Regions from separate parts of the Roseicyclus elongatus DSM 19469 genome, predicted to be linked through region 1. Evidence: riboswitches for the same ligand, from Rfam matches in the RefSeq annotation. Region 1 holds a riboswitch; the other holds the start of a gene.
The links. Region 1 has a riboswitch for cobalamin ahead of ROSELON_RS17510 (BLUF domain-containing protein). Riboswitches for the same ligand answer to the same signal wherever they lie in the genome.
Positions count from the first base shown of each region.

Region 2: it holds a riboswitch for cobalamin, as region 1 does, so the genes downstream of both, ROSELON_RS02280 (hypothetical protein) here and ROSELON_RS17510 (BLUF domain-containing protein) in region 1, are expected to answer to the same signal.

Region 1 is NZ_CP004372.1:2,088,408-2,095,821, forward strand. Features, by position in the region: gene ROSELON_RS10170 (cobyrinate a,c-diamide synthase) at 1-1,211, shown strand, start outside; gene cobA (uroporphyrinogen-III C-methyltransferase) at 1,208-1,939, shown strand; gene cobF (precorrin-6A synthase (deacetylating)) at 1,932-2,672, shown strand; gene ROSELON_RS17510 (BLUF domain-containing protein) at 2,742-3,863, opposite strand; cobalamin riboswitch at 3,960-4,183, opposite strand; partial or broken gene metH (methionine synthase) at 4,353-7,081, opposite strand; gene ROSELON_RS10195 (homocysteine S-methyltransferase family protein) at 7,078-7,414, opposite strand, start outside.
Region 2 is NZ_CP004372.1:454,203-461,616, forward strand. Features, by position in the region: gene ROSELON_RS02265 (lysine--tRNA ligase) at 1-476, opposite strand, end outside; gene ROSELON_RS02270 (tellurite resistance TerB family protein) at 592-1,011, shown strand; gene ROSELON_RS02275 (PHA/PHB synthase family protein) at 1,118-2,929, shown strand; cobalamin riboswitch at 2,965-3,167, shown strand; gene ROSELON_RS02280 (hypothetical protein) at 3,203-3,577, shown strand; gene dacB (D-alanyl-D-alanine carboxypeptidase/D-alanyl-D-alanine endopeptidase) at 3,606-5,057, opposite strand; gene ROSELON_RS02290 (hypothetical protein) at 5,254-5,595, shown strand; gene ROSELON_RS02295 (nicotinate-nucleotide adenylyltransferase) at 5,733-6,332, opposite strand; gene ROSELON_RS17285 (DUF2059 domain-containing protein) at 6,571-6,972, shown strand; gene ettA (energy-dependent translational throttle protein EttA) at 7,098-7,414, shown strand, end outside.

The DNA of each region.
Region 1 (7,414 bases):
GCGTGCAACCGTTCAAATCCGGGCCCGACTATATCGACCCGGCCTTTCACAGGGCGGCTTGCGGGCGGGCCTCGTTCAACCTCGACAGTTGGGCGATGGACGAGGGCCTTTTGTCCGCGATCGCGGCAAGGGCGCATGGGGCGGATCTGTGTGTGGCCGAGGGTGCCATGGGCCTGTTCGATGGCGTCGCGACGCGCGGGCGGACAGGGTTCGGCGCCAGCGCCGAGATCGCGCGCAAGATGGGCTGGCCCGTGATCCTTGTCCTCGACGTGGGCGGGCAGGCGCAATCGGCAGCGGCCACGGCGCTGGGCTTTGCCCGCTACGACCCGGACGTTCAGATTGCCGGTGTGATCCTGAACCGGGTGGCCAGCCCGCGGCACGAGCGCTTGACCCGCCTCGGGATGGCGCGCGCGGGCCTGCCGGTTCTGGGCGCCCTGCCCAGGCGGGGCGATCTGGCGCTGCCCGAACGGCATCTGGGCCTTGTCCAGGCGGTGGAGCATGCCGACCTCGAGACTGCGATCGCGGGCTACGCCGCCTTTCTGCGCGCGCATGTTGATCTGGCCGCGATCCGTGCCGTCGCCTGCGGGACGGGGCCCAAGGGGGCAGGGGCGCTGCCAACGCCCCCGGCACAGCGGATCGCCCTGGCCCAGGATGCCGCGTTTTCCTTTGCCTATCCGCATCTGGTGCAGGGCTGGCGCGCGGCGGGGGCCGAGATCCTGCCGTTTTCGCCCCTGGCCGACGAGGCGCCCGACCCCTCGGCCGATCTGGTCTGGCTGCCCGGCGGCTACCCCGAATTGCATGCCGGTCGGCTGGCTGCGGCCACGCGATTTCTGGACGGGGTGCGGCAGCACGCCCGGACCAGGCCGGTCCATGGTGAATGCGGGGGCTACATGGCGATGGGGCAGGCCCTGGTGGACAAGGACGGGCACCGTCACGCGATGGCGGGGTTGCTGGGCCTCGTGACCTCCTACGAATGTCGCAAGTTCCACCTCGGCTATCGTCGCGCCGTGCTTGACGGGCCGATGCCCGGCCACCGGAGCGGCGCGGCGCTCAAGGGGCACGAGTTCCACTATTCGACGATCCTCGAGCAGCCGGACGCGCCGCTGGCCAGCGTCACCGATGCCGATGGCAATCCCGTCCCCGAAACGGGATCGCGGCGGGGCCATGCCACCGGCACCTTTTTTCACCTGATCGCGGGAGAGGCCGGATGACGGGCTTTGTCAGTTTCGTGGGATCGGGGCCGGGCGACCCCGAGCTTTTGACCCTCAAGGCGCTGGACCGGATAAAGCGCGCCGATGCGATCCTGTACGATGATCTGTCGGCCGGTCCGATCCTTTCGCATGCCCGGCCCAGTACCGACCTTGTGGGGGTCGGGAAACGCGCGGGCCGCCCCTCGCCCAAGCAGCACCATGTCAGCCGCCTGCTGGTGGATTACGCGCGCGCCGGGGGGCGGGTCGTGCGCCTGAAATCCGGCGACAGCGGGCTGTTCGGACGGTTGGAAGAGGAACTGGTGGCCTTGCGCGAGGCGGGGATCGCCTTCGAGATCATACCCGGCGTCGCCTCGCCCTTTGCGGCGGCGGCGGCGGCGGGCATCCCGCTGACGAGGCGGCTGAGCGCGCGGCGGGTGCAATTCGTGACCGGGCATGACGCCTCGGGCCAACTGCCCGCCGATCTGGACCTCGACGCGCTGGCCGATGCCACGGCCTGCACCGTCGTCTTCATGGGCAAGCGCACCTTTCCCCTGCTTGCGCAGGCAGTGATGGCGCGCGGCCTGGCCGCCGACACCCCGGCCATGCTGGCCGAGGCGGTCGGATCGCCCGCGGCCCGCTATGCGCGCAGCACCCTTGCGGCCCTGGCCGATCAACTGGCCAAGGGCACCGGCGACAAGCCCGCCCTCATCTTCTATGGCCCCTTGGCCGAGAGCTTTCACGATGACTGAGCTATGGCTGGTCGGCATCGGCACCGGGAACCCCGATCACCTGACCCTCGAAGGGCGGGCCGCGCTGCGTGACGCGGCGTTGGTGATGGTGCCGCGCAAGGGGGCGGAAAAGTCCGACCTTGCCGAATTGCGCCATCAGATCCTTGCGGCCTGCGGCAGCACCGCCCCGGTGGCCGAGTTCGACATGCCCCTGCGCGATGACAGCCTGCCCTATGCCGAGCGGGTGGCGCGCTGGCATGACGAGATCGCCGCGATCTGGGCCGCGACCATGGCGGCAGCGCAGCCGCGGGGGCCTGTTGCGCTGCTGGTCTGGGGGGATCCGGGGCTGTACGACTCGACCCTGCGGATCGCGGATCGCCTGGTGCCGAGGCCGCGCTTGCGCGTCGTCCCGGGGATCACCGCCTTGCAGGCTCTGACAGCAGCGCATGCCGTCCCGTTCAACACTGTGAACGGGGCGGTGACCGTCACCACCGGCCGCCGCCTGCGCGATCATGGCTGGCCCGAGGGGGCCGAAACCGTCGCCGTGATGCTGGACGGGGACTGCAGTTTCCAGCGCCTGCCGCCCGAGGGGCTGCATATCTGGTGGGGTGGGTTTCTGGGCATGCCCGAGCAGGTGCTCGAGGCCGGGCCGCTGGCCGAGGCCGGGCCGCGCATCGTCGCCACCCGCGCCGCGGCGCGCGCGCGCCATGGCTGGATCATGGACACCTATCTGATCCGCAAGGGCGCGGGGTGACGCCGCCGGCTGCGCGCCAAGGCCCGCCGAACGATCGCGCGAGGCCCGAGAAAGCGGGCCGCGCCGCTGTCAGGCCAATGACCGCCCATCGCGCGCCATCCACGCCATGACCGAGAGCGCCAGCCATTCGACATCACTTGCCGGAAGCGGTCCCGTCGCATCGCGCCGAAACCCCAGCCGCGCGGGCCAGTCGCACAGCGCGCCACCGGCGCGGCCACCGACATGGACCGGACGATCCGGGATACGGGCCTTGATCCGGTGGGCCAACTCGGCCGTCCGGTCCGCGTCGCTCGCCAGACCGACTCGTGGGCCCGCAATGACGATCGACGCCGGATCTGTGCGCGACAGGGTGGCCAGTGTCGCCTCGATATCGCCTTCCAGCACGAGTTGAACGGACATGCCCGCAGCGCGCAGCAGATCGGCCTTGACCACCGCGCCGAGGATTTCGAAGTTGCCCGGCGGCACGACGATGGCAACCGACCCCTGATCGCGCAACGGCAAAGGACTGCGCCCGAGGCGCTGCCAAAGGCAGTTCAGATGCCCCAACCCGACCGCGATCTCGGCCGTGGACCAGACCTCGTCCTGCCAGCCCTTCGCGAAGGCGGCGCAGACCTCGTCGACAAGTTGCGCCCGCGTGCGCAGATCCTTTCTGGCCGGCGGCGGCAGGTTGGGCAGGCTGTCGGACCCGCAACGCACCAACTGCTCGGCCAGGCTGACCGGTGTGCCCCCGCCGTTCAAGTCCCGTCGCATCCGCCGCCGATGGCCATGGGCCGCATGCTCGAAGGCGATCATCGCCTGGTCGACATCCAACGCCCCACCACGGGGCCCGAGGACCGCCCCTGGCAGGCTGTCATCCTGCACCGGAGGTTCGGCAAGACGCATCGGCCAGCCGGGAAAACGCCGCGTCGGCATCCAACCGGCACTCAGGACCGAGATGTCCCGGTGCCGCGGATCGGCCGTGATGCGCGCCATAAGGGCGCAGACATCGTCGGCCGGCCCCTCGAGCCATTGCAGGAACGTGTCTTTGCTGGAAATGAGCACGCCCGAGACCCCGTTGCGACGGTTCTTCGTTTCCGACTGGGCGGCCAGGGTGACGACCTCGCGGCGTTGCAACCCGGCGGCCGCGCGGCTGGAATAGGCAAGGCGAAAAATCCGCTGCCCATCGGGAAAGGGGATTGTCACGTGTCGCATTTTTGCCGCCTCTCATCATCGGCGGGGCGGCAGGCCAACGGACGAAACCGCCTGGTCCGGCGGTGGCGTCCCCAGTCCCCCCGGTGCACCCCGCCCGGTCCAACATGTCAGATGGCAGGTCTCCTGGCTTGCGGGTTGTTGCTCGACCGGTCCTTCCCGGGCCTTGGGCCCAGTGGCGTTCTCCGGTCTCGCTCGCCGCTCACAGTTGCGGGGGCAGCCACGGATTTGCCCGGTCGGTCGGACCATCGGGCGCACCGTGTTCCCTTTTCAGCCAGACGCCCCTGAAAGGACGCCTGCGCACCATCGCGGGCAGTGTGGATCGGGCGGCGAGTGCAAACGGAAACTTACGCACCGGCTGGCATTTTGTCTCGACATGGTGAGGGGTTGCGCTGGATTCAGAAAATTGATCTGCCCACGCCCCGCCCGCCTGCGCGCAAGCGCGGCGAGAGGCGTCGGGCGCTGCGATCACCCCACGCGCAGCCCGCCCGGTCACGCCGCGGCGCGGTCTGGCGAGGATCCGGGCGTGTAATTCAGAATGGGCGCAAGCCAGCGCTCGGCCTCGTCCACGTCCATGCCCTTGCGCTGCGCGTAATCTTCCACCTGGTCGCGTTCGACCTTGCCGACGCCGAAATAGTAGCTGTCGGGGTGGCCGATATAGAGGCCGGAGACCGACGAGCCGGGCCACATCGCCATGCTTTCGGTCAGGCGCACGCCCGTCGTTGCCTCGGCATCAAGGAGCCGGAACAGCGTCTGCTTTTCGGTGTGGTCGGGTTGCGCCGGATAGCCCGGGGCAGGGCGGATCCCGGCATAGGGCTCGCCGATCAGATCCTGCGGCGCGAACGCCTCGTCCGTCGCATAGCCCCAGAACTCCCGCCGCACGCGTTGGTGCAACATCTCGGCCATCGCCTCGGCGATCCGGTCGGCCAGCGCCTTGACGAGGATCGCGCCGAAATTGTCGTTGGCCTTGTCCAGCCGCTCGGCGATCTCGATCTCTTCGGGGCCCGCGGTCACGACGAAGCCGCCGACATGATCGGCCCCCTTGCCCTCGGGCGCCATGAAATCCGACAGGGCGAGGTTGCGGCGGTCGCCGCGTTTGGCGGTTTGCTGGCGCAGCGTATGAAATGTGGCCAGCGTCTCGGCCCGATCCGCCCCGGTGAACAGCCGGATATCGTCGCCGACCGCGTTCGCGGGCCAAAAGCCCAGAACGGCGCGCGGCGTGAACCAGCGTTCGTCGATGATGCGTTTCAGCATGTCCTGCGCGTCGGCAAAGAGGGCGCGCGCCGCCTCGCCCTGTTTTTCGTCCTCGAGGATCTTTGGATAGACGCCCCGCATTTCCCATGTGTGGAAAAAGGGCGTCCAGTCGATGTAGCGGGCGATCTCGGCCAGATCCCAATCCTCGATACCCCGCGTGCCGGTAAAGGTCGGGGCGGGCGGGGTGTAGGCGTCCCAGTCCAGCCTGAGGGCATTGGCCCGCGCGGCGGCCAGCGGGACACGTTGCTTGGCGCGTTCACCGCGTTCGTGCTTTTCGGCGACGTCGGCATAGTCGGACCGGATGCCGGCGACATAGGCGTCTTTCTGCGTCGGGCTGAGCAGCGCGCCCACCACGCCCACGGCGCGGCTGGCATCCGTGACATAGACGGCCTGACCGCGCGCATAACGCGGCGCGATCTTGACGGCGGTATGCACCTTGGACGTGGTCGCGCCCCCGATCAACAGCGGAATGTCGAAGCCTTCGCGCTCCATCTCGGAGGCAAGATGCACCATTTCATCCAGCGATGGCGTGATCAGGCCCGACAGGCCGATGATATCCACGTTCTCCTCTCGGGCGACCTGCAGGATCTTCTGCGGCGGCACCATCACGCCAAGGTCCACGATCTCGTAGTTGTTGCAGGCCAGAACGACACCGACGATGTTCTTGCCGATGTCGTGGACATCGCCCTTGACGGTGGCCATCAGCACCTTGCCCGCCGATTGCCGCCCGTCGCCGCCCGACAGGCGCTTTTCCTCTTCCATGTATGGCAGCAGGACCGCGACGGCCTGTTTCATCACGCGGGCCGATTTCACCACCTGTGGCAAGAACATCTTGCCCGCGCCGAACAGGTCGCCCACCACGTTCATGCCGGCCATCAAGGGCCCTTCGATGACATGCAGCGGACGCTCGGCAGCGGCGCGGGCGGCCTCGGTGTCTTCCTCGATGAACTCGGTGATGCCGTTGACCAGCGCATGTTCCAGCCGCTTTTCCACCGGCCAGTCGCGCCAGGCGAGGTCGCGCACCTTCTCCTCACGCTTGCCGCCGCGAAAACGCTCGGCGATGTCCAGCAAGCGCTCGGTCGCGGTGCCGCCCGCCTTGGGCTGGCGATTGAGGACAACATCCTCGCAGGCCTCGCGCAGCTCGGGGTCGATCTGGTCATAGACGGCCAGCTGCCCGGCATTGACGATGCCCATGTCCATGCCCGCCTTGATGGCGTGGTAAAGGAAGACGGCATGCATCGCCTCGCGCACCGGCTCGTTGCCGCGAAAGCTGAAGGACAAATTCGACACGCCACCAGACACGTGGGCATGCGGCAGGTTCTGCCGGATCCAACGGGTCGCCTCGTGAAATCGACGCCGTAATTGTCATGCTCCTCGATGCCGGTGGCGACGGCAAAGACATTCGGGTCGAAGATGATGTCCTCGGACGGAAAGCCCATCTCGTCCACCAGGATGCGATAGGCGCGGGCGCAGATCTCGATCTTGCGCTCATACGTGTCGGCCTGGCCCTGCTCGTCAAAGGCCATCACCACCACCGCCGCGCCATAGCCCATGCACAGCCCGGCGTGATGACGAAACGCCTCTTCGCCCTCCTTCAGGCTGATCGAGTTCACGACCGGCTTGCCCTGAACGCATTGCAGGCCGGCCTCGATCACCTCCCATTTGGAGCTGTCGATCATGATCGGCACGCGGGCGATATCGGGCTCGGAGGCGATGAGATTGAGATACTCGACCATCGCGGCGGTCGAATCGATCAGCCCCTCGTCCATGTTCACATCGATGATCTGCGCGCCGTTCTCGACCTGGTCGCGCGCGACGTTCAGCGCGGCGGCATAGTCGCGGTTGACGATCAGTTTGCGAAAGCGGGCCGAGCCGGTCACGTTCGTGCGCTCGCCCACGTTCACGAAGGGAATGTCAGGCGTCAGGACAAAGGGCTCGAGGCCCGACAGCCGAAGATAGCGGGTCATGCGGTCACCTTGCGGGGGGCAAATTCGGCCACCGCATCGGCGATGGCCCGGATGTGGTCCGGGGTCGTGCCACAGCAGCCGCCGACGACATTGACGATCCCGTCCCGTGCGAAATCGGCGACCTGTGCCGCGGTTTCGTCGGGCGTTTCGTCATAGGCGCCAAAGGCGTTGGGCAGCCCGGCATTGGGATAGGCGCAGGTCAGCGAGGTCGCGACGCCCGCGATCTCGGCCATGTGGGGGCGCATCGCGGCGGCCCCCAGCGCGCAGTTCAGGCCGACCGTGAACGGGCGCGCATGGGCCACCGAATGCCAGAAGGCCGTGGGCGTCTGGCCC
Region 2 (7,414 bases), 1.6 Mb from region 1:
CGTTTCAGCACCGTGTCGAACTGGCCCGAGCGGTAGAACTCGGTCGCGGAATAGAACTCGTACTCGAACCCGAAGGTGTCGAGGAAACGGCGCAGCATGGCGTTGTTGTGGTCGCCGAAACTGTCATGGGTGCCGAACGGGTCGGGCACACTGGTCAGCGGCTTTTGCAGGTGCTCGCGCAGCATGTCCTGGTTGGGGACGTTGCCGGGCACCTTGCGCATGCCGTCCAGATCGTCGGAAAAACAGATCAGCCGCGTGGGGATGTCCGAGATCACCTGAAACGCGCGGCGGATCATCGTGGTGCGCAGAACCTCGCCGAAGGTGCCGATATGCGGCAGACCCGAGGGGCCGTAGCCGGTTTCGAACAGCACGTAGCCCTTTTCGGGCGGCTGTTTTTCATAGCGTTTCAGCACCGCGCGCGCCTCTTCGAAGGGCCAGGCCTTGGAGGTCATCGCGGCGTCACGCAGATCGGTCATCGTCTTTCACCCTGAAACTCGCGCGGGGCATCCATTCCCCTGCGTCCCCGCACCTATTGCGGGGCCAAGGCCGGGTCAATAAATACAGCGCAAGGCGAATTCAAGGAGCGTCGCAATGCCAGACCGCACAACCCTATCCCCCGAGGATGCCCTGGTGGCCATCATGGTGGCCGTTTCGGTCTCGGACGAGGCGATCCAGACCTCGGAACTGGTCAAGATCCACGGGCTTGTGAACAACCTGCCGGTCTTTGCCGATTATGACGCGGATCATCTGAAAACGATGGCGACCCTGGTTTTCGACCTGTTCGAGGAAGAGGACGGGCTGGACGCGCTTTTCGGACTGGTGGAACAGGCCCTGCCCGACCGGCTGTATGAAACGGCCTATGCGCTGGCCTGTGACGTGGCCGCGGCCGACGGCCGGCTGGATCAGATCGAACTGCGGTTCCTGATGGAATTGCGCTATGCGCTCGATATCGATCGGCTGGCGGCGGCCGCCATCGAACGCGGCGCGCGGGCGCGGCACATGACGCTGTAGGTCACACGCGGCAGAATGCTGCACCGCAGCGATTGACGTGGGTCAAGGCGTGTCCGACGATGGCGGCACACCCTGAGCGCATCCGCCCCAGCCCCGGACCCATGTCATGTCAGACCCTGCACCGACCCCCCTTCCGACCAAGGCCGCCCTGCCCGCCCCACGCCCGCAGCCCCGCCTGCCCGCGGCGCCCCCGCGCCCGGCCAGCCACAGCTACGATACGCTGGACCGGGCCACGCGCGCCGCATTGGCGCGGATGACCGGGGGCGTGTCGCCCTTTGCCTTGCTGGAATCCTGGACCGATTGGGCGGTGCATCTCAGCCGCGCGCCGGGGCGGCAGATGGCCTTGGCCGAACACGCCGCCGAAAACGCGGTAAAGCTGGGGGCCTACACGCTGCGCGCCCTGACCGAGGAAGGGCACCCCCCCGCCCCGTTCGCGCCGAAGGCCTATGATCACCGGTTCACGCATCCGTCATGGCAGAAACTGCCCTATGCGCTGTGGCAACAAAGCTTTCTGGCCACGCAGGATTGGTGGGACATGGCCACCGGACGAATCCGCGGCCTGCGCCCCGACAATGCCGATCGCGCCCGTTTCATCGCGCGCCAGACGCTCGACCTGTTTTCGCCGGCGAACTTTCCGTGGATGAACCCGCAGATCATCGAAGAAACGATCCGGCAGGACGGCAGGAACATCGCCGACGGCGCGGAACACTATTTCGAAGACCTGATGCATATCCTGACGCAAGAGCATCAGAGCCAGCCCGAAGGATACCGCGTGGGCGAGGATCTGGCCGCAACACCGGGCAAGGTCGTGATGCGCAACGAGATCTGCGAATTGATCCAGTACGCGCCCGAGACCGAAACGGTGAAATCCGAGCCGGTGCTGATCGTGCCGGCCTGGATCATGAAATACTATATCCTCGACCTGTCGCCCCATAACTCGATGGTGCGCTACCTGGTCGAACAGGGCTTTACCGTCTTCATGCTGTCCTGGCGCAACCCCGGCGCCGAGATGGCCGATCTGGGCCTCGACGATTACCGCCGGATGGGCGTGATGGCCGCGCTGGACGCGATCAGCGCCATCGTGCCGGGGCAAAAGGTGCATGCCAATGGCTACTGCCTGGGCGGGACGCTCTTGTCGATCGCGGCGGCGACCATGGCGCGCGATGGCGACGACCGGCTGGCCTCGGTCACGCTGATGGCGGCGCAGACCGATTTCGCCGAAGCGGGCGAATTGCTGCTGTTCACCGACGAGTCGCAGGTCGCCTTCATCGAGGATCTGATGTGGGATCAGGGCTATCTGGACCGGCCGCAGATGACGCGCACCTTCGCCACGATGCGGGCCGAGGACCTGATCTATTCGCGCGCGGTGCAGCGCTATTTCCTGGGCCGGCCCGACATGCCCAGCGATCTGGGCGTGTGGAACAACGACACCACGCGGATGCCGGCCCGGATGCATGCCGAATACCTGCGCGGTCTGTTCCTGGAAAACCGTTTGACGGCGGGGCGTTACGCGGTTGACGGCCGGGTGATCGCGCTCAAGGACATCAAGGCCCCCATGTTCGTCGTCGGCACCGAGAACGATCACATCGCGCCTTGGCGGTCTGTCTACAAGGCCAAGCTGTTCACCGATGGCGATTTCCGGTTCTGCCTGGTCAAGGGCGGCCACAATGGCGGCATCGTCAGCGAGCCCGGCCACCCGCGCAAGCATTACCGCCTGGGCCATCGCGAACCCGGTGCCTTCTACATGGACCCCGATACTTGGCTGGCCGATCACGACCCGATTCCGGGCAGCTGGTGGATCGCCTGGGCCGATTGGCTGGCCGAACAATCCAGCGGCGAGGGGCCACCCCCCGCCATGGGGGCCGACGGCCATGCCCCGATCTGCGACGCCCCGGGCGACTACGTGCATCAGGTCTAGGCGTCGTCCGGCCTTGACCGCGACAGGCCCGCGCGCCTACCCCTATGGGTGATGGTGCCCCGCATCGCGTGCGGGGTGAAAAGGGAATGCGGTGCGGGGCCCTGCCCCAAGTCCGCGACTGCCCCCGCAACTGTAGGCGGCGTGCCCCCCCCGAAATGCCACTGGGCCGAAAGGTCCGGGAAGGCCGGGGGCGCAAAACTCCGCAAGTCAGGAGACCTGCCATCGTCCATTCACCCAAGCCCGGGCGGGGTGCCCCGGAACAGGAGACATGCGATGATCTGGTCCGACGAGACCCATTCCTATCAAGCCACCATGTGCCCGCGGATCGGCAAGGCCTGCCCCGAGGCGGCGTGCCTGGTCGCGCAACTGGCCCGCAGCGTGGCCGAGGCCCGTGCGTTCACGCAACCCGATTTCGAGGTCGCGGGCTTTGGCCGCCTTGAGGGCTGCAGCGATACCTGTAGTGCGCGGTTCATCGCGACGCATGCGCGCGTGCGCCTGTTCTGCGGCGTCGAGGCCGACAGCGCCATGGCCCCGCTGGACGCCCTGGCCGATGCGATGTTCGGGGCGGCAGGGCATGGTGGCCCGGTATCGGCGGCGGCCCTGCCACAGCGGCCGCTGGCGCTGCTCGAAGCGCGCCCGACCGCCTGATGCCCGCCCCCGACGCCCACCGGTCTGTTCAGGCGTAGACGGCGCCCCAGCGCTCGATCAGCGCCTGTTGCAACCGTTTGGCGCGGCCATTGTAGCTGCGGCCGCCGGGCGGGCGCTCCATCTGGGCCTGGGTCAGGGCGGCGCGGCGGTCGAGATCGGCGCAGAAGATCGCAAAGGCCAGATCGCGCCCCGTGGGCAGACGCACATAGCCCGCCAGCGACGACACGAAGTTCAGCGTGCCGGTCTTGGCCACCACCGACAGGGGGTGATCCGGTATCGCATTCCCCGCATCGTCCCGCATCGGGATGTCCTTCATCAGGTCGCGCAACAGGCCGTTCGGCCCTGCGGTGACAAGGGCGCTGGTCATGTCCTGCGGGCGCAGGCGGCTGTCGACGCCCAGGCCGGAATGATCGACGAAGCGCGCGTGACGCGCGCCCAGACGGTCCTCCATCCAGGCCGCCATTTCGGCCCCGCTTTCGGCCAGACTGGCCGGGCGCACGCCCCCCGCCTGCGTGGCCAGCAGGCCCACGACCTCGGCCGTCAGGTTGGTGGACCAGCGCATCATGCCGCGCAGAATATCCTCGAGCGGATCCGAGACATGTTCGGCTAGCACAGCGGCCCCCATCGGGGCGCTTTCCGAGAAGGCCGGGCCATCCAGAACGATGCCGTAGCTGCGCGCCAGCGTCTGGAAAACCTCGGCCACATAGACGGCGGGCCGCCGCGTCGGCAGCCAGCGCGCCCCGCCATTGCCCAGGGCGCCGCGCGCCACGGTCCAGACGTCGCGCGCATCGGTGGCCTCGAAGGTGTAGACGGGGAAATCGCGGTCCTCGACGGTCATTTGCGAGGATTGCACGCCGGGCGAATAGCTGGACGACCGCGCCTGCATCGTGACCGCGTAATCGCCGTTTTCGCGCGTCCATTCGAAATGGACACGGTTGAAGTTGAGGTTCAGTGCCGAAATCGACGGGTTGTAGCCGGCATGCGGCAACTGGCCCGGATCGATCTGATAGATGAAAGGCAGCGCATCGGTGGCCAGCCGCAACTGCCCCGTGACCTCGCGCACGCCGGCATCGGCCAGCGCGCCGGCCATCCCTGCCAACGCGTCGGTATCGAAGACAGGGTCGCCCGACCCCACAAGCCACAGATCGCCATCGAGACGGCCATCGGTCAGAGTGCCATCGGTCACCAGCCGCGTGCGAAACCGGTATCCCGGCCCCAGCCGGTCGAGCGCATAGGCCGTGGTGACCGCCTTGGCCACCGAGGCCGGCGGCAGGCCGAACAGGGGATGGGCCACTTCCAGCATCCGGCCGGTCGCGGCATCGGCCACGGCGAACCCGACCCGCCCCCCGAGCTCGGCGCGCGCGATCAGATCGGCGGCCTCGGGGATGGAGCGTTCGAAAATCCCGTCCGGCCGGATCAGCGGACGCAGGGACCTGTCGGGCGCGCCGGCAAAGGCACCACCCGCAACGGTGCTGCCCATCGCGGCAACCGCCCCGTTCAAGAATGCGCGTCTCGAAACCATTTGGTCAAATATCCATAACTTGCCGAGAGGTTAAGCAGACAGGCGGATTCGTCTCAAGCCCTGCCCATTGCGGCGATCGCCGCCATGGCGCAGCCGCCGCCTTGGCAAGAGCGTGTGTTTCCGACGCCCTGTCAACGCGATAAGGGCGGTGGCCATGCCGTCAGACAGGGCGCGCGCGCGGGCTTTGATGACGCTGGCCTTGGCGCTGGTCCATGCCGGGGGCTTGGCGGGAAAGCTGCGGATCGGCGGCGACGGGGTGGTGCCCCACTGGCTGGCGTTCAGCCGATTCGCCCTTGGCGCGGCGTGCCTGCCGCGGGACTGGCGCGTCTGGCTGCGCCGGCGGGCAGTCACGGGGGATATCGCCCCGATCCGGGCAAGGCGACGGACCGACCCGAGCGCAAACGGGGTCGCTGCGGTCTTTATCGGGCTCATCCTGTCCGGCCTCCTGTCCATATGGCTGCGGCGCGGCCCGGCCTTGTGGGGCGGCTCGGGCTGATCCGCATCGGTTTCCTTTGCGTCACTTTGGGTGCGAAACCGGGCTTTGGCATGACGCCGGGTGCGGGCATTGCGGTGCTGGCAGGGATTTTCCGTGGCGGCTTCCTGACCGGGTCGCGCCGGGTCGCGGGCGTGACGCTACCACTCGCCACGTTCGCGGATCTCGGTCGAGGACAGATCGACCATGGGCAGATTCAGAAAGCACCAGGCGGGGGTCCGGGCATAGGCCAGGACAGGCGCTGCCGAGGCGGGCCGTTTCGCCGCGCGATAGATCTGCGCCGCCTTGGCCGTGCGTGCCGAGATGCGCTGACCCGGACGGGCCAACACCCCGATGGGCACGTTTTCCATGATCCAGCGCCAGTGCTGCCAGCGGTGAAACTGCGCGAGGTTGTCGGCCCCCATCAGCCAGACGAACCGCACACCGGGCGCGCGTGCAAAGAGTGCCGCCAGCGTTTCGGCTGTGTAGCGGGTGCGCAGATGCGCCTCGATATCGGTGACGTCGATGCGCGGATGATCGACCAATGCACGGGCCGCCTGCATCCGCCGATCCAGCGGCGCGGGGCCATTTTCCTTGAGCGGATTGCCGGGGCTGACCAGCCACCACAGCCGGTCGAGGTCAAATCGCTTCAGCGCCTCGCGGCTGACATGCAGATGCCCGGCATGGGGTGGATCGAACGACCCCCCAAAAAGCCCGATCACCTGTCCGGGCGCGGTATATGGCATCACATGACGCTGCATCGCCTGCCCCATAAAGGGTTTGGCCCGCGCGCGGAAGGTCCGGCGCGCGTTGACATCTGCGGGATGGACGCGAAGGTGGGATACCAATCCCTTTGGTCCGGAGTTTTCATGACGCGCCTTTCGCTTTCCGCCCTTGCCCTGTCGCTGTGCCTGGCCGCCCCCCTCGCAGGCCGATCCCGCCGCGGATGCCCGCCGCATTGCCGAATTGACCCTGACCGAAGAGATGTTCGCCGCGGTCATGAGTTCGCAGGCGCCGATCATCGCCTCGGCGCTGCAGAACAACCTGCGCATGCAGGGGATCGACCTTTCCGATCCGCAACGCTTTACCGAGATCCTGACCGAGGAGATGCTGGCCGAGTTCACCACCCGCATGCGGGCGGAAACCGCGCCGCTCTATCTGAATGCCTTTTCCCCCGAGGATCTGGCCGGGATCGTCGCCTTCTACGAGTCAGAGACCGGCCGCGCCCTGTTGGCCGCCACCCCGATGCTGACACAACAAGGCGCGGTGATTGGCGGACGCGTCGGGACGGAACTGGGCCAGACGCTCGGACCGCGCATCGCCGCGCGTCTGCAGGCCGAAGGCATCCAGTTGACCACCGACCCGGCGATGAACCAGCGCCTGATCGACAGCCTGCGCTGAGCGCGCCCTGCCCCGGAGCCGGTGGTTCGGTGACGGGGGCCAATTCGGCCTTTCCTGCGATTGCCCATCCCGCGCGGCATGGCTACATACGTCCAAACCCTGACTTTCAGCGAGCGGAGCTACGCATGGCCTCCTACCAATACGTCTATCACATGGATGGCGTCTCCAAGACATATCCCGGCGGCAAGAAATGCTTCGAAAACATCCGTCTGAGCTTCCTTCCCGGCGTGAAGATCGGCGTCGTGGGCGTGAACGGCGCGGGCAAATCCACGCTGCTGCGCATCATGGCCGGCTGGGACAAGGATTTCACCGGCGAGGCCTGGGCCGCCGAGGGCGCGCATGTGGGCTACCTTCCGCAGGAACCGCAGCTGGACGAAAGCCTGACGGTGCGCGAGAACGTGATGCTGGGCGTGGCCGATAAGAAGGCCAAGCTGGACCGGTT